DNA from 3 places in the Peribacillus sp. NJ4 genome. Region 3 is predicted to be linked to each of the others. Evidence: riboswitches for the same ligand, from Rfam matches in the RefSeq annotation. Region 3 holds a riboswitch; each other region holds the start of a gene.

Region 1 (7,843 bases), 3.5 Mb from region 3:
TCATGTCCAGGGATAAGCGGAAGTTTAGGTTTAACCGGCCAATCGCCATGTACCGCATGTAAATCAGTATGACACACGCCACATGCTTTAATTTTCACTAATATCTCACCATATTCCAATTCCGGGATGGGTACTTCTTTAATCTCAAGTTTTTGGTTAAATTCATTGACTACCGCTGCTTTCATTGTCTTGACCTGTTGTTTTGCATTCAAAGTGCTTGCCCCTTGTTTTACATTCATGATTCATATTCCTCCCTTAATTAAGTGGATATTATTTCTTACTCCACTTATACAAGATGCAAGTGCCATGCCAATGCAAAAAGGCCAAGACGACAGCATCCAATTTAAAAAAGTGCCGAAAATTCGGCGCTTTTGGACGAATTAACGGCTCAAGTTGGACGAAATCCGGTTTGTATATTGCAGAAAAAATAGCTCACCCTATAAATGGGAGGTGTCCAAAACATGGACCAATTTGAAAAAGCTTATGAATCCTATAAACAGCAGGGAACACCGCAAGCAAACCAACTTGATTCAGCAGGAAAAGAAGAAATCATCGCCGTAAGGAAAAATGAAGAGGACAATATTATCGCCATCAAGACCAACTCCGGCCGCGAACTCGACTACCCCACTGCCCTTTCGGAAGCCAAAGCAGGCATCCTGGCCAACGTTGACGTCTTTCATAAATATGGACGTGATATATTGCGGAGTGAGCCTGATGGGATAAAAGAAAATAACCTGGATCAACTGCCGGAGTTTTGAGTTTTCGGGGAAACTGCCTGATATGGGCAGTTTTTTTCTGTCTGGAGTTAAACATTAAAAAGAACCAGCATGATAGCCGGATCCTTATTTTTCATACTGATAGTATTCAGAGATTTCGAGCAGTTGCCCACAGGACTCGACAACCTCAATGATTTCCATCCACGACATGTCCAGTCCCAGTTCATTTGCATGGGAAATCTTATCCCGTAATTTCCGGATGGCATTCGCATCCTTCTTCCCTTTACTTTTCGAAGGGATTTGGAAGAAGCACCTCAATTCTTCATCCTTATGTATGATATCGAATTTATCACTGATTTGCAGGCACTCTATTAAATTGATATCCTCATTTTTATCGATTCTCCTCCTATATAATTCGGTTGCCTTTTCTAAACGGTCTTCGCTGATCATTGGATGCCAGCTTCCGTCGCCGAATCTATCCATGATGATATCGCTCATCCTCATTTCCAATAAGGTAATGTATCCAAATATCAGCATCCTGATTGGAGGCTTTTGAAGGTCGGCATGGGTAATCAACTTTTTAATTGAATTATTCTCTAATACGAAGACCCTTGTTTTATTCTTGAAAATATGGAGCAGCTGGATCAAAGGCGTTGAATCCGAAACCATTTCCCTTGGTGAAAAGTTTCTCAAATATTCCGAAATGCTCCCTTCACCCAGTTCTTCCCTTTCGATATATCCGATGATTTCCCCTTGATCTTGCACTGCCAATATATCAAAATTCTTTTTTTCCAATGCTTTCCGAATATCCAGCGCCAGATCGTTTGTATGGCAAAACTCAAGCTCCTGGGCTATGCTCTTAACCGTGATATTTTCTTCATAAAGAGTTTTAAGACTAAGATAGCTGCTATTGCTTTTTCTTTGGCTTCCATTTAACATCTTTCACCCTCCGCTCAGGAACACTTTCTACACGATTTTCCGCTTTAAAATTATAGACCGCTAAAATGCATACGGCCCCCACAAATAAAGTCCACCCAAGTGGACTTTATCCCATTCATGTGGATCTTTTTGGTACCATTAATCAAAAGCCTTCCACTGCATTGCCTGCTGCCGTTTCCTCATTCCCCTCTTCATTCCAAGCCTTGCAAACATCCACCCAATCCTTTGCTCCTGAATATTCAAATAATTCCGCGGGTGTAAGTTCTATTGCAGAGTTCGTACTGCCGCATGCCGGGAACAATGACTCAAAGCGTTTCATCGATACATCAAGAAAAACAGCTAGATCGTTTGCCAGACCAAACGGACAAACTCCTCCGATGGCATGGCCGGTCTGCTCAAGCACTTCCTCGGGTGACAGCATCCGTGCCTTGAAACCGAACATCTGACGAAATTTCTTATTATCCACTTTTGCGTCCCCAGCCGCTACAACCAAAATCGCATCATCACCTTCCCCCCTAAAGGAAAGAGTCTTAGCGATCCTCGCTGGGATAACACCGATGGTTTCTGCAGCATCACTCACCGTAGCGCTCGATGTTTCGAACTCCATTACATCGCCTTCCCGATCCCATTGTTTAAAATGGCCTTTGACACTCGCGATAGACATATTATATTCACTCCTTTGAAGTACATATAAAAATAATATCATCCTTCATTGCCATAAATCAAAATCCTATGGATGCTTGTAATTAAAACCATTCTTTACAAATTGACGAAACAAGCTTACTTGGGATACTATTAATCATCGGGCAAACGCCTATACGTGGTTCGTAACCATCCCACGATAAAAAACTAGGGAGAGAGTAAAATGAATGTTCGTACACTCGTGATAAACGGGTTATTGGCTGCCTTGTATGTGGCGGTCTCATTGGTGTTTAAACCAATAGCTTTTGAGATGTTCCAATTTCGTGTACCGGAAATGTTGAACCATCTTATTGTATTCAATAAAAAATATATCTATGGTATTGTCGGCGGCGTCTTCATATCGAATCTGCTCTTTTCACCGATGGTTCCATATGATTTAATTTTTGGGGTGGGGCAATCCTTACTCGCCTTGCTGCTTGTCATTTTTGTTTCACGTTTCATAAAAGGCATTAAAGGGCGGATGATCGCCACGATCATCTTTTTCACGTTCACAATGTTTTTAATTGCCATTGAACTGAACCTTGCCTTTGGCTTACCATTCTGGTTAAGCTGGATGACCACGGCTGTCGGTGAATTCGTTGTCCTCTTGATTGGCGCGCCAATCATTTATGGAATGAACAAAAGAATTCAGTTTGAAAAGTGGCTTTAAAGGAATCTTCTCTTCGTGAACCCACTATAATGTAAAAGAGCTGTCTGCATCATGCGACAGCTCTTTTTTCACCAATTAACTTAAAAATGATAAACTATTAGTCAGAATGGTGGTGACCCTTTGAAAAAAGTCCTGACCTTAACAGGTCTACTGGTAATCGCATTATTTATTTTTTCAAATGCAGAATTATTTACTTTGATTTGGAAAAGTGACTTGGATTCAGTTATTAGCATATTGAAGGAAAACCTTTTGCTCACTTTTATTGTGACATTCGTATTGATGTTTGTCCAAAATTCATTTACACTCATCCCCTTAATTTTGCTCCTGACTATCAATGTCACGATATTCGGATTCATATATGGCTACCTATGGAGTTGGTTTACAAGTGTCGTTGCTTCAGGATTCATTTTTTATGCAGCAAGAAATTGGTTTCAGGAACTTCTCTTAAAGAAGATGGGTGAAAAATGGCAAAAAACTGTTGTGGAGCATGGCTTCATGTACGTGTTTACAGGCAGGATTTTCCCGCTTATCCCAACAAGTTTAATTAACTTGGCAGCTGGAGTCAGCACCGTCACTTTCAAGGATTTTTTATTAGCGACGGCACTTGGCAACCTGATATACTTCTTCTTCCTATCGCTAATTCCATATGGACTCCTATCTGTTGAAATGAACCAATACACGCTAGTTGCACTCGCACTCCTCTTCTTATTATTTTTCATTATCTATAAGCGTGCAAAAAAGAAAAAGAACCTAACCTTATTCAGAAAAAACAGGTGACCTACATTGGCCCCTGTTTTTTTATTTAGGATTCTGCATATATTTTTTTCCGATAGTTTGTTAAAATGTGTATGTAATTTTACCTTTGAAATGTCTTAAAATCAGGGAGAATCTCCATGTCCAAACGCTCCATCTTAGCAATATATATCCTATCCGGGATTCTTACACTAGTCGTGTTCGACTTTTTTTTAACTACAAATATCCATAACAAAGAGGTCTTCATTCAACTTCAGAGAGTGGAAGGCATTGTTTTCCTTTTATCAATAGGCTTGATCTTATATCTTTATTTAGCTAAAAGGGAAGAATTCAAACAATTAAAAGAAGCGGAACAACGCCGGCGCACACTCATCAATTCAATGGTGGATTTCGTTAACTTCAAGGATGGTGATGGCCGATGGCTTGAGTCCAATACCTTCGGGCTGCAATTATTTCAGTTGGAGCATGTAGACTATAAGGGAAAAAAAGACAGCGAGCTCGCAGAATACTCCGAATTTTATAAAGAGTCGTTGATCTACTGTGAAGGTTCCGATGAAGAAACGTGGGTAAAAGGGGAAATCACAAGGTGTGAGGAAATCATCCCTCTTCCCGACGGCAATCACAAGACCTTTGATACGATCAAAGTTCCCCTGTTCAATGAGGATGGTTCACGAAAAGGCTTAGTAGTCATCGGCAGGGATATTTCTGAAAGGGTTGTCGCTGAGAATCAATTATTCGATAGTGAACAACGCTATAAATCATTGTTTGAACACAACCCTTATCCGATGCTGATGCTTGATTTAAACGGAATGATCACGACCGTAAATCCTAGGTTTGAAACGGTAACAGGCTTTCAACAGGAAGAAATACATGGAGCCTCATTCATTAAATTGAACTTTTCAACAGAAGATGCGGAACTGATTCGTACATCTTGCCAATATGTCATCGAAAACCATAAGGGGATTAAGAAAGGGAAAGATATAGAATTCCTAACGAAGTACGGGAAGTCCATCTTACTTTCTTGTACGTTTGTCCCGATGATGGTTGGCGAGGATTTGGTCGGGATCATCACTTATGCTAAAGAAGTCACTCAAATTCGCGAAACCGAAGCACGCTTAAGAAGAACAGAAAAATTGTCGATAGTCGGCGAACTTGCCGCAAGTGTAGCCCACGAAGTACGAAACCCGTTGACTTCTTTAAAGGGTTTCGTCCAGCTACTTAAAAAGAGCGACCATCCCTATGAACAATACTACACGATTATGTTAAGTGAATTGGACCGGATCAATCTTATTGTAAGCGAGTTACTCGTTCTGGCAAAACCACAGGAACTCCCATTCAGCAAGCATCAAATCATCGAACTGATGAATGATGTCAAAACCTTGTTGAAACCAGAGGCGGACTCGTACCCCACCCAAATATCAATATCTGTAAAAAACGAAATACCGCTTCTATTATGTGAGGGAAACCAATTAAAACAAGTATTCATAAACATGCTCAAGAATTCAATGGAGGCATCCGCCGATCACATTTGGATTGATTTTGAGCGCAAGGACAATAACCTTTCCATTACCATCAAAGATAATGGAAGCGGAATAGAAAAAAAACGGTTAAAGCATCTTGGAGAACCTTTCTATTCCTCTAAAGAAAAAGGAACAGGGTTAGGATTGACAGTCAGTTGCCGAATCATTGAGGCGCATCGGGGAAAGGTCCGCTTTAACAGCGAACCAAACCATGGAACCGAGGTCCAAATCCTTTTGCCCATATGAATATAAATCGGAGGACAAGTCCTAATCTTGTCCTTTTTTTTGCGATTCAGAACCATCCCTTGATAAAATTAAAATAGAGAGGTGAAGAAATCCTTTATATTCCCAAAGAATGACACGGTCTCAACAGGCTGTTTCCCATTAACCTGGCCTCCTGTATTATTGGATGTATCGCTCAACGTCTTGCCAGCTGTACTCATTTGCGTTGCCTCAACTTCCGCCTCTTTTGTTTTGACATCATCCACGGTTTCTTCCTCATCCATTTCCACATCCATATCCTTTTCGAAAACAAGGACGTAAGTACGGCGCTCCCCATCCTTTGAAACAGTAACGGAAATGGCCGTCTTCGCTTTATCCTTGATCTTCACTTTTTTACTGCTCTCACCGTCATATTCAATCGTCGCTCCACTGGCATTTGTCGTTGCATACATTTCGACTGAAGAAACGTCATTATCGACCTCGATATGATAGGTATGCTCATTAGTATCAAAAGACTTGTTCCATACTCCGGATGATACAGTCAGATTGTTCAACACTGGTGCATTATTGCCTTCCTCGCCTAAAGAATCTGCTGACGCTACCTTCACTATAGAATCCGTTTTCGGTTTCTGTGTTGAAATACTTTCAAGTTGCTGTGCTTTCGGTACTTGGCTGACACCACTGGTTGGTTTTAGATTATTGGAGGATTCAGCTGATGTTAAAGATGATTTATTCCCCTTATCGGATGGAGGTTGAGCTTTACTTGTTTCTGTTGAAGGCTCCTTTTGTACTTCACCCTCTTTAGGGGCATCTTTCGATTCGGTTTCCTTGGCAGCTGCCCGTGTAATCGTAAGCGTATATGTTTTTTCATCTCCATTTTCTGCTGTAACGATAATCTTCACCGTTGTCTTACCGACTGGAAGGGTAACCTTTACACCGGCACTGGTTGCATTCTTTCCATTCACCTTTACAATTGCGGTACTGTCACTCAATGTCGGTGTTACTGTAACGGACTGGACTTCATTTCCAACAGAAGCATTATAAGCTGTCACTTTAGAATCGAATGTTAATGAGCCTTTTGATAATCCAATCGATGTTAAAAGGTTATCATCACTTTCAAGTTTTTCGACCTTGAGAGTATAGGCAACCGTTTCATTTTCCCCATCGCTGACAGTGATTTCAAACGTATTCATGCCAGTTTGAAGAGTTAAATCCTTCACTTTACCATCTGTCATTTTGATATCATTCACGTATATGGCTGCAGTCTCACTAGGACTTCCTGCAAGCAAGGTGATCTTTTCCACATCATTTCCCACTGCTGCACTATAGTCGTGTACACTTTCTGAAAATTTTTGATCCAGTGCTATACCCTCTATTTCTAGCCTTGAAAGACTATTTACCGTTTGTGCCTCTTCCTGCAGAACAGAAGGGCCCTCCGCAGCCTCTACCACGGGCATATAAGTGGATGCTCCCATCACCACAAGGGAACCAACCAAAATCACCTTCACACTTTTTTCTTTTAACCCCTTATTTAGCAAAGCCTATCCCCCCTATAATTCCTGTAAACATGATAGGGTCAGGTTACCAAATAAATCTTAATTATTTCTTAATGAGGTTTATAGCTTGTTTCTTTAGGTAACAACTTGTGCAAGGGGGTTACCAACCAATATTTCCCATCTATTGTTTTAATGGCTATAATGGTGGAAGCCAGACCAATCTAACCTTATGGTTATCACTTTTCTAGCGAACCTCTTAAACTGCCTTTAGATAACTAATTTATTTTCACTGTTTTTTCACATTTTCCTTTTATAATAAGCTTACATAACCTGATGAAAGGGTGATGGCACACCACGATGAAAAATTATTTATGGCTGGTATTCAGCCTATTCAGTTTGCTTTTATACCCAGCAATGGCTTCTGGTCATGCTACTGTAATAAGCTCTAATCCTAGCCCGAATGAAGCGTTGGATACTCTTCCTGAAAAGATCAGCATTCAATTCAGCGAGAATATACAACCAGCTTTCCATTCGCTTGAGGTATTCAGCCAAGATGGGGACAAAATTCAAATTCAAGACAGTACAATCTCGGAACAAAGTGAAAAAATACTGGAAGCTAAGTGGAAGGGCACTATCAATGAAGGGATTTACTACATTAAATGGAGAGTGGTCTCGAGTGATGGCCATCCCATTGAAGGAACCATTCCCTTTCAATTCGGAGATTCAGCTGGCCTTTCAGACCAAGACAATTCCGAAGTGAATGCAAGTTTTCCGAATTCCATCAATGTTATCCTGCAAAGTCTTCAATACATATGCTTCGCTGCCCTAACCGGAATCCTTTTTTTT
Region 2 (7,843 bases), 3.5 Mb from region 3:
TCGCAGTGATCATGGAAGAGAATCCGAATCCTATGACACGTGAAGAAGATTATGCAGCTACAAGTGCCTTGATCCAAAATTTCAGCCTGCTTGCCTGGGAACAAGGAATCGGGATGATATGGGAAACATACGGCATGATACACAGCATGGAGTTTCGTGAAGCTTTAGGCGTTAAACCTGGCGAGAAAATCGTAGGCAGCCTTCATGTTGGCTATCCCGACATGATCCCTTCCCCACGCCCCAGGAAAGAGATCGATCAACTCCTGACAATTATGGACTAACATAAAAGGAAAGCCTCCAATCTTGGAGGCTTTCCTTTTATATTTAGGGAATGAGGGCAAACGTTCAATCCATCTATCATAATCACTGAAAGATCCCTCCGGTGCATTTAATGAGGCATCCCGGCAACTACCCCTTTTTTCACCTTTAATCAATAAATTCGCTTCTTCTTCAAACCCAGCTATCAATCCATTCATCTATTCCTTTACTCTGCCCCCTCATCATGTTCGATCCGACACGTGCTTGAGGAAATCATGGCGCTGGCCGCGGCCCCTTAAAGGTTTCATTGATTTGCATCCGTTCTTCTTCCATTTGCTCATGCTGGTTCTTCAGCATCAAGAAACTTCTCCCTTATTGCGCCCACCATTTCTATCCCAATGAACAAAAGGGAATATCCCCGATAACCAAAAATCCTCCCTTTTCAAGGAGGTCTCTAATCTCTCATTCTCAAAAGAACTCGTGATATAATGCCTGAATTGCCGTCTCTTCGTTGTGCCCTTTCACACCGAACATCATGCTAACCTCCGAAGAGCCCTGATTGATCATTTCAATATTCACCTTTGCTTCGGCCAACGCTTTTGACGCTCTAGCCGTTGTACCTACATTATGACGCATTCCTTCACCTACAACCATGATTAAGGCAAGATCATGCTCCACATTCACTTCATCGGCATGAAGCTCTTTCTTGATTCGTGAAATGATTTTCTTCTCGGCTTCACCCTTCAACTGGTCCTGCCTTAGAATAAGCGTCACATCATCAATGCCTGATGGAATATGCTCATATGAAACTCCGTAATCTTCAAGGATATGCAGCAGTTTCCGACCAAAACCAACTTCCCGGTTCATCAAATATTTGCTAATGTAAATACTGCAAAACCCTTTATCACTTGCAATCCCAATAACCGGACCATTCGTATTATCCCGCGTGTTCACAATGCGGGTCCCTTGTGCCGTCGGATTGTTCGTATTTTGGATATGGACAGGTATTCCCGCACGGAATGCAGGAATCAGCGCTTCATCATGAAATACCGAAAAACCGGCATAAGACAGCTCCCTCATTTCACGATAGGTTAACTCCCGGATTCCCTTCGGATTGGAAACTACATTTGGATTCACCGCATAAACGGCATCCACGTCCGTAAAGTTCTCATACAAATCGGCTTTGACCCCATTTGCAAGAATCGAACCCGTAATATCGGAACCGCTTCTTGAGAAGGTTAAAACATCACCATCTAACGTATATCCGAAGAACCCTGGAAATACTACGATTCCAGGCTCTTCACGCAGATCATACAACCGATCATATGACTCTGGCTGAACCTGGGTAAATCCATCTACATCCGTAACGATCAAGCCAGCCTTCTTTGGATTTATATACTTTGCCTCTACCCCACGGCTTTGAAAATAACCTGCGACCAGCTTCGCATTATTATCTTCGCCACTGGCCTTTAAAGCATCCAAATAGCGCTTCTGGTTAGATTGGTCAGCATGCAACAGTGCTTTTAAATTTTCATGAATCCCTGTGATGACCTCCTCGGATATATCCAGCTCTTCAGCAATGCTCGCATAGCGGGATACCACGTCTTCGATCAAATGCTCCCCGTTATCGCCGCGCAGCTGCTGTTCCGCAGCCTCAATCAATAAATCCGTCACCTTTATATCATCGGAATTGCGTTTCCCTGGAGCCGAAACGACTACAAACTTCCTCTCTGGATCAGCAACCACAATTTCAAATACCTTTCTCAACTGTTCACCTGACGCAAGTGAACTTCCGCCAAACTTCGCAACTTTCATCTCGACATCCCCTATTTTAAATAATATTCTGTCAAAATCAACTCTCCCTATTATTACGTTTTTTCTCGAAACAATCAAGTAAAAATTCCACTATAGGAGGACATTTGTATTTTTAAAAAGGACAAAACAATGTGATTATTGAAAGGGAATAATAAAAGGCAAAAAAAGACAACGGCATAAGCCAGTTGTCTCTCCAATCTTAGCGATTATCCACAGTTTCAGGGTATAAATCATGATTCATCAAGCGGTAATCCGCCATTTCCTCATACTTCGTCCCTGGTTTCCCGTAGTTTGTGTATGGATCAATGGAAATCCCGCCCCTAGGCGTGAACTTGCCCCATACTTCAATATATTTCGGATCCATCAACTCGATTAAATCGTTCATGATGATATTCATGCAGTCTTCATGGAAATCACCATGATTACGGAAGCTGAATAAATAAAGTTTCAAAGACTTGCTTTCGACCATCTTCACACTGGGAATATAGCTGATGTAAATGGTTGCAAAGTCTGGCTGGCCGGTTATCGGACATAAGCTAGTGAATTCCGGGCAATTGAATTTGACGAAATAATCACGGTTAGGATGTTTGTTATCGAATGACTCAAGAATTTCAGGCGCATAGTCGAATGTATATTTTGTCCCTTGATTCCCAAGCAGTGTAATTTCCTTTAATTCTTCTTCTTTTCTTCCAGACATAAAAAGTCCTCCTCATCCACGTTTGTCAGGGGAGATTCATAAAATGGGCCTCTATATAACAAAAACCATATCTCATCAAAGATATGGTTGATTCGCGAAAAAAATCAAAGCCATAGTTTTTTTAAGAGGGTGATGCTATGAACCTCTCCCGTTTATCGGGAAATATTTTAAAATTGTCATAGTAAATATAGAAAAAAAAATCTAATCTGTCAATCATACTTTTTAATTTTAGTTTGATTCCCACATGTATTCGGCTTAAAATGTAGAAGAAGTTTATCCTACATGAAGGAAGAGATTTAAACAATGTGGATTTTTGCAGCACTCATCACCAGTTTATGTTTCGGAATCAATAACAGCATTTTTAAATGGAGTAGCGGAAAGGGTTACTCAAAGGTACATATTCAATTTTTCTTTTATTTTGTAGCTTTCATTTTGTCCATATTTTATGGAGTACTTATGGATGGTTTGAACCTGAACTTGCTGTCTATCATGCTTGGTGCAGCAATTGGTGTCCTGAACGCTAATGGTAATATCCAGATGGCAAGTGCCTTTGAAAAAGGGCCGGCAAGTTTAACATCACCATTAATCGCAGCGAATGCAATATTTCCCATCCTATGTGCTGCATTAATTTTTCATGAGCATATTTCTTCGCTGCAGTGGAGCGGAATCATCTGCATGCTGCTTGCAACCCTTGTCATTCAGTATACACCTAACGCCAAGGGCAACCACCAATATTTACCTTGGATGATGCACACATTATTTTCCATATTATCTTTTGGTGTACTCGGCATTCTGATGACGACATCAACACGGCTTCATTTAAACTCCCTCGACATCCTTGTATCAATGTATGGGGGCGGAACTCTTTATCTACTTTCAGTTCTATCCTTTAAGAAAGAAAAAATCAAGCTACAGGAAGTCAAAATTGGTTCCATCGTAGGTTTTTTAAGCATCATAGCCTATGGATGTTATTTCTATGCGTTGAATACCGGCATCGCAAGCATCATCTTCCCTGTCGTCAGCCTAAATTGTTTAGTTGTCGTTTTCGCAGGATGTTATTTATTCAAAGAAAAACTAAAATCCTATCAAATTGCCGGCGTTCTTGCAGCATTAATCGGTATTATCTTAACCAAAATATGAATATAGTTAATTTTAAAAAACAACCTGGCTGTAATAATCACACATGCCAGGTCGTCTTTATTTAGCGGTTCAAAAAAAAGTATTGACATCTCTCGCTAAATATCAGATAATTTTGAATATTAAATCTCAACTTTTGCTACTTCCGCAATGTTTGAAAAATCTCCTCCCACGGGTATAAAAGAAGTAGTACAACCATCCCATTTAATACTAGAAAGGAACGATGCATAATGTTAAAAGTTACAGTAACAGTTGATTTCCAAGGAAAATCTTATCAAACTAACGTCCTTACTAAACCGGGTACTAATCAAGAAGAAATTTTACAACAAGCCCTTCATCAAGTGGAAAAACAATGGAAAGCATAAAAAGGCAGGCATCGATTTAGATACCTGCTTTTTTTATTACCTTTTTAGATATAACTCACCAAAATCACTATGCACTTTGTTTTTATATTAATTAACATTTAAAACCCTTTTCAATCCTGATTTCTGTATTTCATTTGTATTATTCTCTAAAGAACCCTCGATAGCGATTTTCCCATATAATCCACATAATCGTTTTTTCTTGTGACAATAATTTTAAAACGTTTTTAACGTTACAACAATCAATTTGAATAACAAGTAATTTAGAAATTAAGACGATCTTTTTAAAGACCGCCTCAGTTTGTCGACAAAATGGGATACGGAATGGCCTAATCCCATATCCCTATCGCGATTACCGAGGGAATCATTACGATATTTTTAAAACAGACAGTGTATACTCCAGGATACTTTTCTCTTTAATATGGGATGAAACCTCACTGGATTGAAGAAATTTCACGACACTCCTGCCGAAAAACCAGCTTACCGAGTCACCAAAGACGCTTGCGGCGAGGTGGCTTTGCAGACAGTCGGCGGAAAGGGAGCGTCTGAAAACAACTGGAACCTTTTTTAAATAAAAAAACTGCAGGCAAACTCGCTTTTCTTTCGAGTTGCCTACAGTCTGAGATGTTCTTTTTTAAAGATTGCCATTTTTAATGTCTTTTAATTTAAACTTAATGGCATAGAGCGTTCTTGGAGGCTATCGGAAAGCAGACTATACGAAACTAATTTCTTCCTGTACTGCTTAACTACATCCACACGGTCGTTGTACATGTACACAAATAACCTAACATCTTTTTTACCTCTTTTAGTATCAATGACTAATGGAGTCCCACTGTTCTCTGGATGTAAAAACAATTGCTCATTACCAGGGAATATATGATTCTTTTTCAAAAATTTAGCCTTATTAAAATAATTAATAACTTTTATTTTATCTTCACTTTCCAAACGTCTTCCGTCAAAGGTTACGATTGCATTCTCGTCACTAAGTTCTGAATGTATTTTAAATTTGCTGATAATCCAATTCACTGCATCGGTTGGAAGGCAGGTAACTAATAATTTAAGCAAACTTAATAGAATTGTCAAAATCAAAACCGGCAATGTCATATTTCATCATCTCCGCTACGTCATATATTAATTTCTTATATAGATTATTATATCAAAGGATCAGATAGTTTTTCTTAGAAAATGTGTCTTTTATATTAACGTTTTACTTTAGTAAAACATCGCACTTAAACGCACGGGAGCGCTTCAAAAAGAGTAAATTTTGCCCTTATGAATATAATGTTCCGAAATGGTTATACTAAACAAAATGGTTTCATCCACACCCTTCTTAACAAATTTCTATGAACGAAGTGGTTAGAGTGGTATATGAATTTCTACTTATTAAATACAAAAAAGCTGGGCGTCTTCAAGACGCCCAGCTTTTCAATCGATTATTGATATCCCCAAATCATTGTTAGCATTGTACCGAAAATTGTAACCAATGCAACGAACAATCCGTAATAAACGTTTGTGTAAATCGATGCTTTATCTTCAGACTCACCTGCGTGCATGAACATAACCAATTGCAGTGCAGCTTGCATGAAAGCTGTAACAAGCAGGATGATCACACCCATTTTAAGTGAGAGATCAAACACAATAACTGATAGTGCGACCAAAGTCAGGACTAGTGAAAAGGCAAATCCCATAACTTGGCCCCGTGGGAATAATTCTTTCATATTACATCATTCCTTTCAGGTAGACGAAACTGAAGATGAAGATCCAGACAACGTCCAAGAAATGCCAGTAAAGTGAAAAGATGAAAGCCTTGTTTGTTGTTTCTGGAGTCATACCGCGCTTTTTAATCTGCATGACGATGAAGGTTCCCCAGAATAAACCAAGTGTAACGTGAGCTCCATGCGTACCTAGTAATGTAAACAAACTAGATAAGAAAGCACTTGTTTGAATGGTTGCTCCTTCATGTACATACTCCACGAATTCATAAATTTCGACTCCCAAGAAGCCTAAACCAAGAATAAGGGTGATAATGAAGAAACCAATCGTTGCTTTCTGCCTGCCAAGTCTCATTGCATTGATTCCAAGACCTATGGTAAAACTACTAGTTAAAAGAAAGATTGTTTGAAACATTAAGGTTGGGACTTTAAAAAGATGTTCCCCTGTTGGACCATTTCCAGTTCCATCAACTAATACAAAATAAGTGGCGAACAGTGTAGCGAAAAGAGCTATTTCTGCCCCAAGGAAAATCCAGAATCCAAAAATCTTTAAGCGATTTTCTTCCGTGCTATATTCTAGTGGCAGCGAGTTATCTATTTTCATTACTTAGCACCTCGCAATTTATTTTCAGTTTCTTCGATCTCTTCAACAGAGATATAACGTCCGTGATCTTTTTCGAATGAACGGTGAATCATACAAGCAAAGATACCGATCGTTGCAATGATTGCAATGATCCACATGCTGAATACCATTGCAAAGCCCCAAACGAAGAAGATACAGCTCATGATAAACGGCACGCCACTGTTATTTGGCATATGAATCTTTTCTACTTTACCACCAAATAATTTAAAGCCCTTTTTCTTAGAATCCCAGAATGCTTCTGTAGAATCAACTGTAGGCACAATTGCAAAGTTATATTCTGGAATTGGTGTATGGGTAGCCCACTCTAGAGAACGTGCATCCCATGGATCGTTTGAAATATTTCTTGATGCATAACGAGTGCTCCAATAGATATTGTACACAATAAGTGCAAAACCTATTGCTAAGCCAATTGCTCCAACGAAAGAAAGCATATTCAATGGACCATAGCCCGTTGATTCAGAGTACGTATACATACGACGTGCCTGCCCATCTAAACCAGTGATGAACATCGGGAAGAATGTTACATTAAAGCCGATTGTAATGAACCAGAACGACCATTTCCCAATTTTTTCGCTCAACATGAAGCCAAACATTTTTGGCCACCAGTACGTAAAACCAGCAAGTACGGCAAATACAGTACCAGGGATTAAAACGTAATGGAAGTGAGCTACTAAGAACATTGTATTGTGGTATTGGTAGTCAGCACTCGCCATTGCAAGCATAACCCCAGTTACCCCACCGAGAGTGAAAATCGGAATGAAAGCTAACGAGTATAACATTGGGACGGTAAAAACGATTTTACCTTTCCAAAGTGTGAACAACCAGTTGAAAATCTTAACACCGGTCGGAACGGCAATTGCCATTGTGGTAATCGAGAAGATACCATTAACCATTGCACCGTGACCCATTGTATAGAAATGGTGAGCCCATACAATGAAAGATAGAGTAGAAATAGCTACCATGGAGATAACCATCGAATTATATCCGTACAGGTTACGACGTGCAAATGTCGAAATGATTTCACTGTAAATACCGAAAGCTGGAAGTATTACTATATAAACTTCAGGATGTCCCCAAACCCAGAACAAGTTCGCCCAAAGCATATCGCTACCGCCATTGGCCATCGTAAAGAATTGAGTTCCGAATAGACGATCCATTGTCATCAACGCAAGTGCCACTGTCAATACAGGGAAAGCGAAAACGATAATGAAGTTTGTGA
Region 3 (7,843 bases):
GACATCTTTTTGCCACCGAAGGGTATTCGAACGTCTCAATGAGACAATTGGCTAAATCATTGGATTGCAGCCATGGGGCCATTTATTATCACTTTAAAAATAAGGCAGAAATATTTTATAGTTTGGTTAAAACGGATTTTTCCGTCTTAAATATTTTAATCGATGATATCATCATGTCGGAAAATGACCCTTCCCGAAAAATCGAAAAGATTTTATTGTGCTTCATAGAGTTCGGTTTAACCCAACAGAATCATTATTCCATCATGTTTTTATCCAAGGAAAAAGAAATTCAGCATTTACTTCAAATCGATTCCAATAAGACCTACGAAAAGCTAATCCAGTCCTTGACAGACCTTACCGACAACAAACTGAATCCTGCATCCATATGGTCCATTTTCCTGTCTCTTCACGGATTCATAACGTTTTATATTAATTCTGATCTATCTTATCCGGATGTAAAAGGTTTAGCTGATTTTCACGTGAAAAATATCATCAAGAACATTATCTAATTTTTCATGAATATTATTAACCAATGGTTAATTGAATTTTAGGGGGCTTTAAAATGGTAAAGAAATTCCTTCATATCGAAGGACTCATGGTCCTTTTAGCAATGATTTACGTCTATTCGTTATTTGAATTCAGCTGGTAGATTTTCCTTTTATTGATTTTGTCTCCTGATGTTTCCATGTTGGCCTATTCGATCGATGAACGAGTTGGAGCAAAAGTTTATAACTTTTTCCATACTTATACCATGTCGATCTTCATGATTTTGCTAGCCGTTTTTCTAAAGTCGGATGCATGTATGATGATTGGTTTAATTTGGACCGCACATATTGGAATGGACCGCTTATTTGGGTATGGCCTTAAATACACATCATCCTTCAAAGCTACACACCTTCAAAAGGTATAGGAAGCTTTCCACATGTAAAAGGCAGTGTGATTACGCATCACACTGCCTCCTGCTCTCTTTTCTTTACACGCCTCGCTTGTTACCCCATATATAGGTATGCAGCTGGGGCAGCACTTTCACATCATTCAATTCATCATCGGCTATCACTTTATCAATTAACTCTTCGTATTTCTTCAAAAGACCGCTGATCAATTGATTATCATCAGCCGTCGTGCTGTCATCATTGCCGACCTGCAGATAAAACGGAATATCCGGGTAACGGCCATGCACATTTTTGGCATACTGGTAATCTTCTTCGTTAAAGACGACAACTTTCAATGAGACATGGTTTTCAGGGTTTCGATTGGCAAGGTTCGATATGATTCGGTCAAGCACCGTAAAGTCCGTGTTCATTCTTGAGCTCGGCGGCTTAGGTGATATGGTCAGTTCATCAATATCGAGAAACCAATCCTGCCATCGGCTCCCTTGTGTTTCCACACCTATTTTCATTTTATTTTCATGTAAGATTTCTACCAAGCCATTTAGGTTTTTCAGCAGTGCCGGGTTTCCGCCTGATATCGTCACGAAGGAAAAGCCGGAACCCCCAATTCGCTTCAGCTCATCCCATATTTCTTCGGCAGTCATTTGGACGGTATCTTCCTTACCGGTGCCATCCCAAGTAAATGCGGAATCACACCAGGCACAGGAATAATCGCAGCCTGCCGTCCGAACGAACATGGTTTTTTGGCCAATGACCATTCCCTCACCTTGGATGGTCGGTCCGAAGATTTCCATAACCGGGAGTTTACTCACTTTCCATCCACTCCCGTCTGGCTTCAGCATAACTTGTCGGCGTTTCGTATAGTCGGACAAATTCGACTCTAGCACCCTCATAATCTTTTAATGAAAGGGCTTCGGCCATTTTTTCATAAATCCAGACAACCATATTTTCAGCCGTTGTATTCATGAGTGGCAAGGTTTCATTCAAATAACGATGATCAAGGTGGACTTCAATTTCATTTTTCCATATATTCTTGATGTCCCCGAAATCTATCATCAAACCACGTGAATCCGTATACCCGCTCAAGCCGAAAATGACCTTATACGTGTGGCCATGCAAGTTCTTGCATTTTCCTTCATAGTCATGTAGGTGGTGCGCTGCGTCAAAGGTGAACTCCTTACTGACCAGAACCCTCTTGGTGGTATATTTCAATTGGCTGCGCTGAATATCTTCATCTATTTTTTGGAGTTTATCCACTATAGTAAAACCGTACATCATGAAAGCACCTTCCGTCTGCTTACATAGTCATCCAGTCCTTTTTTCCGCAACTTACATGCCGGGCAATCTCCACAGCCATCGGATATGATTCCGTTATAGCATGTCAGGGTCTTTTCGCGAACAAAGTCGAACGCTCCGAGCTGATCCGCAAGCTCCCATGTTTCCTCTTTATTAAGCCACATAAGCGGCGTATCAATCACGAATGACTGGTCCATCGACAAGTTCAAGGTAACGTTCAACGATTTGATGAATACATCACGGCAGTCCGGATATCCGCTGAAATCCGTTTCACAGACACCGGTGACAATGTGTTTAGCGCCAATCTGACTGGCCAACACTCCGGCAAACGAAAGGAACAGCAAATTCCTCCCTGGTACGAACGTCGACGGCAATTCCCCGTCTTCTCCGTCCTCCACTGCAATATCACTTCTTGTCAACGCATTCGGTGCCAGTTGGTTCAGCAGCGACATGTCAAGAATATGATGGTTCACGCCCAATTCATTGGCAATCTTTTGAGCGCATTCGATTTCCAGGCTGTGCCGCTGATTATAATCAAACGTTACCGCTTCCACTTCCTCATATCTCTCCATCGCCCAGAACAGGCACGTCGTACTATCCTGCCCTCCGCTAAACACAACCACTGCCTTTTCTTTCTTCTTCATTTCTATAAAACTCCTTTTTACGGAAAAAAACAGCACCCTAAGAATAGAGCACTGTTTCTCCTTAGTTTTTTTGAGAGGGTAGCTAGAACCTCTTCCGCCTTAACGCGGAATATAATATTTTTCCAAGTCAATAGTAACTTGAAAACAAAAAGAAATCAAGATGTTTATATTTATTGAAAATTAGACCTAATGGAAACCTTGATCATCACCTCTTCTGCTTAAATATCCCATTATTCATCCGATAAAAAAGAGTGAATAAAATATCGATAAAGGGGATCATTAATTTGAAAAGCATTAAAGGAAAGATATTGGTGGCATTTTCTCTCATCATATCTTTATGTATCATCTTAGGAGCATTCAATATTTATAGCAGCAACAAGTCACTTAAACAGTCTCAGGATATCATTGATGAGGAACTTCCACTTCTTATCCAAGACGAAAAGCTACTATATAATTTAGCACAAAGAACCGCACTAGCAAGAGCCTATATTTTATATGGCGACGAGAGTTATAAAGAAAGGTTTTTACAATATACAGAGGATAGCAAGGCCATCCAGGAGGATCTTTTGGCCATAAGCGATTCTGATAAAGCGAAGGAATTGATCGAGAAAAGCGTGGATTGGAGGACGATGATTGTAGACCGGGTATATACTCAATATGATAAAGGAAATGAAGAACGCGCTAAAGAAATACTCAAAAATGAAGTGGCACCGGTCGACGATGAAGTGACGGAAGGGCTCAAGGAGCTGACTTTGGAACGTGAGGAATTGATTGTCGCTTCAGGGGAAAGCGTGATCGCAAGCGGGAAATCGGTCAAGACGACAAGTATCATCATCTCGATTGCGGCTGTCATTATCGGCCTTCTGCTCGCGCTTGTGACTGCCAACCTCATTACCACCCCTCTCCTTAAAATCAGGGACAGAATGAGAATGATAGCTGATGGGCAGCTGAATCATGAGCCCCTGGAGCAAAAGTCCAAGGATGAAATAGGCGAATTAACGGTATCCGCCAACCAAATGCAGAAAAACCTTCGTGATACGATCGAAAAAATGCTGGTTGTATCCGAATCCGTTTCCAGCCAAAGCGAGGATCTGACTCAATCGGCAAATGAAGTCCAACAGGGCAGCAGGCAGATAGCGACTACCATGTACGAACTTTCGGAAGGTTCGGAGTCACAAGCCAACCGGGCAGCTGAAATGGTTCGCATGATGGATGATTTCACAGGCAAGATCGTGGAGGCCTATCTTGAAGGAGTGGAAGTATCTCAAAGTTCAACCGAGATCCTTTCCTTGTCTAAGGAGGGCACCACTTTAATGCGCAGTTCAGTCCAACAAATGGAGATTATAGATGGGATTGTCAAAAATGCCGTTGAGCAAGTGAAAGGACTCGATTCTCAATCACAGGAAATCTCGCAGCTTGTGCTGGTCATCAAGGATATATCCAATCAAACCAATCTATTGGCGCTGAATGCGGCCATAGAAGCTGCACGCGCAGGTGAACATGGCAAGGGCTTCGCCGTCGTCGCAGCTGAAGTGCGTAAACTCGCTGAAGAGGTCACACACTCGGTTGGGGACATCACCGATATTGTCTCCGCTATACAAACAGGTTCAAAAACGGTCGTCCACTCCCTGGAAGATGGTTATACACAAGTGGATGAAGGCACGAAACAGATTACGCTCACTGGACGAACCTTTGAAACAATCAATCACTCTGTCGGGAATATAGGCATGAAAATACAGCATATTACAGATGAATTGAAATATATCTCTACTAATAGTAAAAAAATCAATCAGGCTATCGAAGATATCGCAGCCGTTTCCGAAGAGTCCGCGGCAGGAATCGAACAAGTCTCCGCCTCCGCCCAACAATCCAGCTCTTCAATGGATGAAATCACTAATCATGCCAGTGAACTTGCATCGTCTGCTGAACTGCTGACTGAACAGGTTAAGAAATTCAAATTATGATACTAGCAATTTCCCGTTACTTAATACGGGAAATTGCTTATTTTCCCTCCATGATGTGAATTGTTTCGTTTTCGTATATTCGGGGAATAAAACACTATACACATTAATGATTCATCAAAAGACAAATCCGTCAAAAGCGGTTAGATGTGAATATTTTCGTTTATTTTCAGAATATTTAGTGTATAATAAATATTATTATAGGAATAATTTAACTGCAATAATCATCATTTCCAATACCTGCTTACCGCAAATCCCGGTACACGGATTCACTTGATCCGGACAGTTCATTTCAACACAATGCACGGGTACCTATCCATTACATACTTTCATTCAAACCACACCATTCACAACTTTATTCACACAAAATCATAACTTTTTCTAAAAAATTGAAAAAAAGGTTAAACTTCACTAACAATATGTCACTATTAAACTAAGACCTTTTAACCCCATAAGGAGGAATTCATATGAAACGTTTTTTCAAATTCATCGCAGATTTTAACGAAAGCAAAGCAATGGAACGGGAAACCGAAGAATTCTTTCGCAAAGAATACGAAAATTATATGAAGATGAATCCTGAAAATCAAGGAAAAAGGAGATTAGCTCCTAGATTTTATGTAATTGATGGCGGTAAAAAAGGCTCCAACCTTGAGATTTCCGACAGAAAGAAATCCAGTTAAACAGATCCCTTCCATAATCAGCCACTAATGTTGTAGCTCCTAACCCACAAACGGGATTATAACCCATTCGGATTCATTTAAAATATATAAGCCGAAAGCTCAGATATACATCTGGGCTTTTTCTATTTTTCATTCTTCTTTTAACACTATATCAATAGAAGAAACTAGGTATTTTTTAAAAAAATTGGATTAACTTTAGTTTATTTCATGTTTAAGGAAAAGATCATTTTTAGACCCATGGGTATTTTTCAATGAAAAAACCAAAAAATAACAAAAAAAAGAGATGTGTTCTTTTACTCATCTTTGTCCATATTCAAAAGAGTCCAACTAATTGAGTCGATAGATACAATATCTTACATTGAATGACAGATGCATAAATATTGTTACATTTAGGTCAAATAAATGGGTATAAACAATTACCATTCTGTAATAAACCTCACTTTTAAAAACAATTAATTATATAAATATAGCCATTATGAATTGGGCTCAAATGCTCATGAAACTATTTTGATGCTGTTCAAAAATGAGCTTTTATTACACTTTCCATATTTTAGTGTAAAATTCCAAGGTTTTACGTGTTTTTTAGCCATTTCTTTGTACTCATAAAGCATTTTATCCCTTTAGATACTATTACACTTCTATATACATTTATTTGAAAAAGCTGACATTAACTATATTACAATAGAATAATTGACTATTGCCTATTAAGTTTAAAATCATGTAGTGTGTATTCAGTAAATCAAATATTTAAAAAAAGAGAGGTTAAAAAATGGCACCAATATTTATTTGTGCGATCTTTTTGCTTGGCTATGGCATATTCGAACAAAAACGCCATCAGAAGCGTCTCGACTCCATCCCGGTACGTGTGAATGTGAATGGAATTCGAGGGAAATCAACTGTAACGCGTCTAATTACAGGGGTGATCCAGGAAGCTAAGTACAAAACTGTAGGTAAAACAACCGGAACATCAGCAAGAATGATCTATTGGTTTACCGACAAAGAAAAACCGATTAAACGCCGCCCAGAAGGACCCAACATTGGAGAACAAAGGCGTGTAGTTAAAGAAGTTGCCGATTTAGGCACGGAAGCACTGGTTTGTGAATGTATGGCCGTTCAGCCTGACTATCAACTAATCTTCCAAAATAAAATGATCCAAGCAAACATTGGGGTCATCGTGAATGTATTGGAAGACCATATGGATGTCATGGGACCGACCTTGGATGAGGTTGCAGAGGCTTTCACTGCTACCATACCCTATAACGGTCACTTAATAACCATCGAAAGTGAATATTTGGACTTTTTCAAGCAAATTGCCAAAGAACGCAACTCTAAAGTGATCGTTGCTGATAATTCAAGAATTTCGGAAGAATTCTTACGCGAATTCGACTATATGGTATTTCCGGATAACGCGTCACTGGCGTTGGCCGTTGCAGAAGCTTTGGGCATCGATGAGAAAACGGCTTTTCGCGGCATGTTAAATGCGCATCCCGATCCAGGTGCCATGAGGATCACCAAATTCGGGGATTCCATCCAGCCAACTTTCTTTGTCAATGGGTTTGCTGCAAATGACGCATCATCGACGCTGAACATCTGGGAACGTGTCAATACGTTCGGATACAGCACAGAACCTCCTATCGTCATCATGAACTGCCGTGCCGACCGTGTGGACCGTACAGAGCAGTTTGCAAGAGATGTATTGCCTTACATAAAATCTGAAATCGTCATTGCCATTGGTGAAACCACTTCACCGATCACAAAGGCATTCGAGCAAGGTAAATTGGATACAAAAGAATATTGGGATTTAGAAAACTGGTCAACTGAAGAAATCGTGGCACGTCTCCGCCCATTGATGAAAAATCGAATCGTCTACGGTGTCGGGAATATTCACGGTGCAGCGGAACCATTAATTGAAGCATTCATGAAATCTAAAACAAAGCAAAAAGCGAGTTAAGTAGGAGGAACCTTAATGTTTGGATCGGATTTATATGTAGCCCTAGTGCTGGGAGTAACGCTTAGCCTTATATTTTCAGAAAAAACGGGTGTCGTACCCGCAGGACTTATTGTGCCAGGTTATTTGGCATTGGTATTTGATCAATGGGAAATCATGCTGACCATCCTGATCATTAGTGTCGTAACTTATTTAATCGTCACTCACGGCCTTTCAAGATGGGTGATTTTATATGGAAGAAGAAAATTCGCAGCCATGATGGTGACAGGGATCTGCTTGAAACTCCTATTGGACTTCGTCTACCCCGTCATGCCATTTGAAATATTCGAGTTTCGGGGAATCGGTATAATCGTTCCCGGTTTGATAGCGAATACCATTCAAAGACAAGGAATGCCATTGACACTTGGCAGCACGCTTTTATTAT

What was found. A riboswitch is a leader RNA that binds a small molecule or an ion and turns the genes downstream of it on or off. The one in region 3 is predicted to bind preQ1.
Region 1: linked by a shared signal. The riboswitch ahead of QUF94_RS24800 (QueT transporter family protein) and the one ahead of queC (7-cyano-7-deazaguanine synthase QueC) in region 3 are both predicted to bind preQ1.
Region 2: linked by a shared signal. The riboswitch ahead of queF (preQ(1) synthase) and the one ahead of queC (7-cyano-7-deazaguanine synthase QueC) in region 3 are both predicted to bind preQ1.

The regions. Positions count from the first base shown of each region.
Region 1 covers NZ_JAUCFQ010000001.1:4,962,608-4,970,450, forward strand. The annotation lists gene adhP (alcohol dehydrogenase AdhP) at 1-185, opposite strand, end outside; gene QUF94_RS24785 (DUF3892 domain-containing protein) at 462-758, shown strand; gene QUF94_RS24790 (hypothetical protein) at 843-1,655, opposite strand; gene QUF94_RS24795 (YbaK/EbsC family protein) at 1,798-2,319, opposite strand; PreQ1 riboswitch class I at 2,470-2,514, shown strand; gene QUF94_RS24800 (QueT transporter family protein) at 2,521-3,006, shown strand; gene QUF94_RS24805 (TVP38/TMEM64 family protein) at 3,127-3,783, shown strand; gene QUF94_RS24810 (PAS domain-containing sensor histidine kinase) at 3,900-5,525, shown strand; gene QUF94_RS24815 (cadherin-like beta sandwich domain-containing protein) at 5,594-7,039, opposite strand; gene QUF94_RS24820 (copper resistance CopC/CopD family protein) at 7,412-7,843, shown strand, end outside.
Region 2 covers NZ_JAUCFQ010000001.1:4,897,128-4,904,970, forward strand. The annotation lists gene QUF94_RS24475 (nitroreductase family protein) at 1-281, shown strand, start outside; gene QUF94_RS24480 (aspartate kinase) at 727-2,073, opposite strand; gene queF (preQ(1) synthase) at 2,273-2,770, opposite strand; PreQ1 riboswitch class I at 2,877-2,922, opposite strand; gene QUF94_RS24490 (DMT family transporter) at 3,074-3,910, shown strand; gene QUF94_RS24495 (BA3454 family stress response protein) at 4,138-4,272, shown strand; gene QUF94_RS24500 (YfmQ family protein) at 4,930-5,373, opposite strand; gene qoxD (cytochrome aa3 quinol oxidase subunit IV) at 5,703-5,987, opposite strand; gene qoxC (cytochrome aa3 quinol oxidase subunit III) at 5,989-6,585, opposite strand; gene qoxB (cytochrome aa3 quinol oxidase subunit I) at 6,585-7,843, opposite strand, start outside.
Region 3 covers NZ_JAUCFQ010000001.1:1,421,352-1,429,194, reverse strand. The annotation lists gene QUF94_RS07175 (TetR/AcrR family transcriptional regulator) at 1-509, shown strand, start outside; partial or broken gene QUF94_RS07170 (DUF4260 domain-containing protein) at 563-910, shown strand; gene queE (7-carboxy-7-deazaguanine synthase QueE) at 974-1,702, opposite strand; gene queD (6-carboxytetrahydropterin synthase QueD) at 1,695-2,165, opposite strand; gene queC (7-cyano-7-deazaguanine synthase QueC) at 2,165-2,830, opposite strand; PreQ1 riboswitch class I at 2,886-2,928, opposite strand; gene QUF94_RS07150 (methyl-accepting chemotaxis protein) at 3,115-4,794, shown strand; gene QUF94_RS07145 (hypothetical protein) at 5,259-5,471, shown strand; gene pgsB (poly-gamma-glutamate synthase PgsB) at 6,241-7,422, shown strand; gene pgsC (poly-gamma-glutamate biosynthesis protein PgsC) at 7,438-7,843, shown strand, end outside.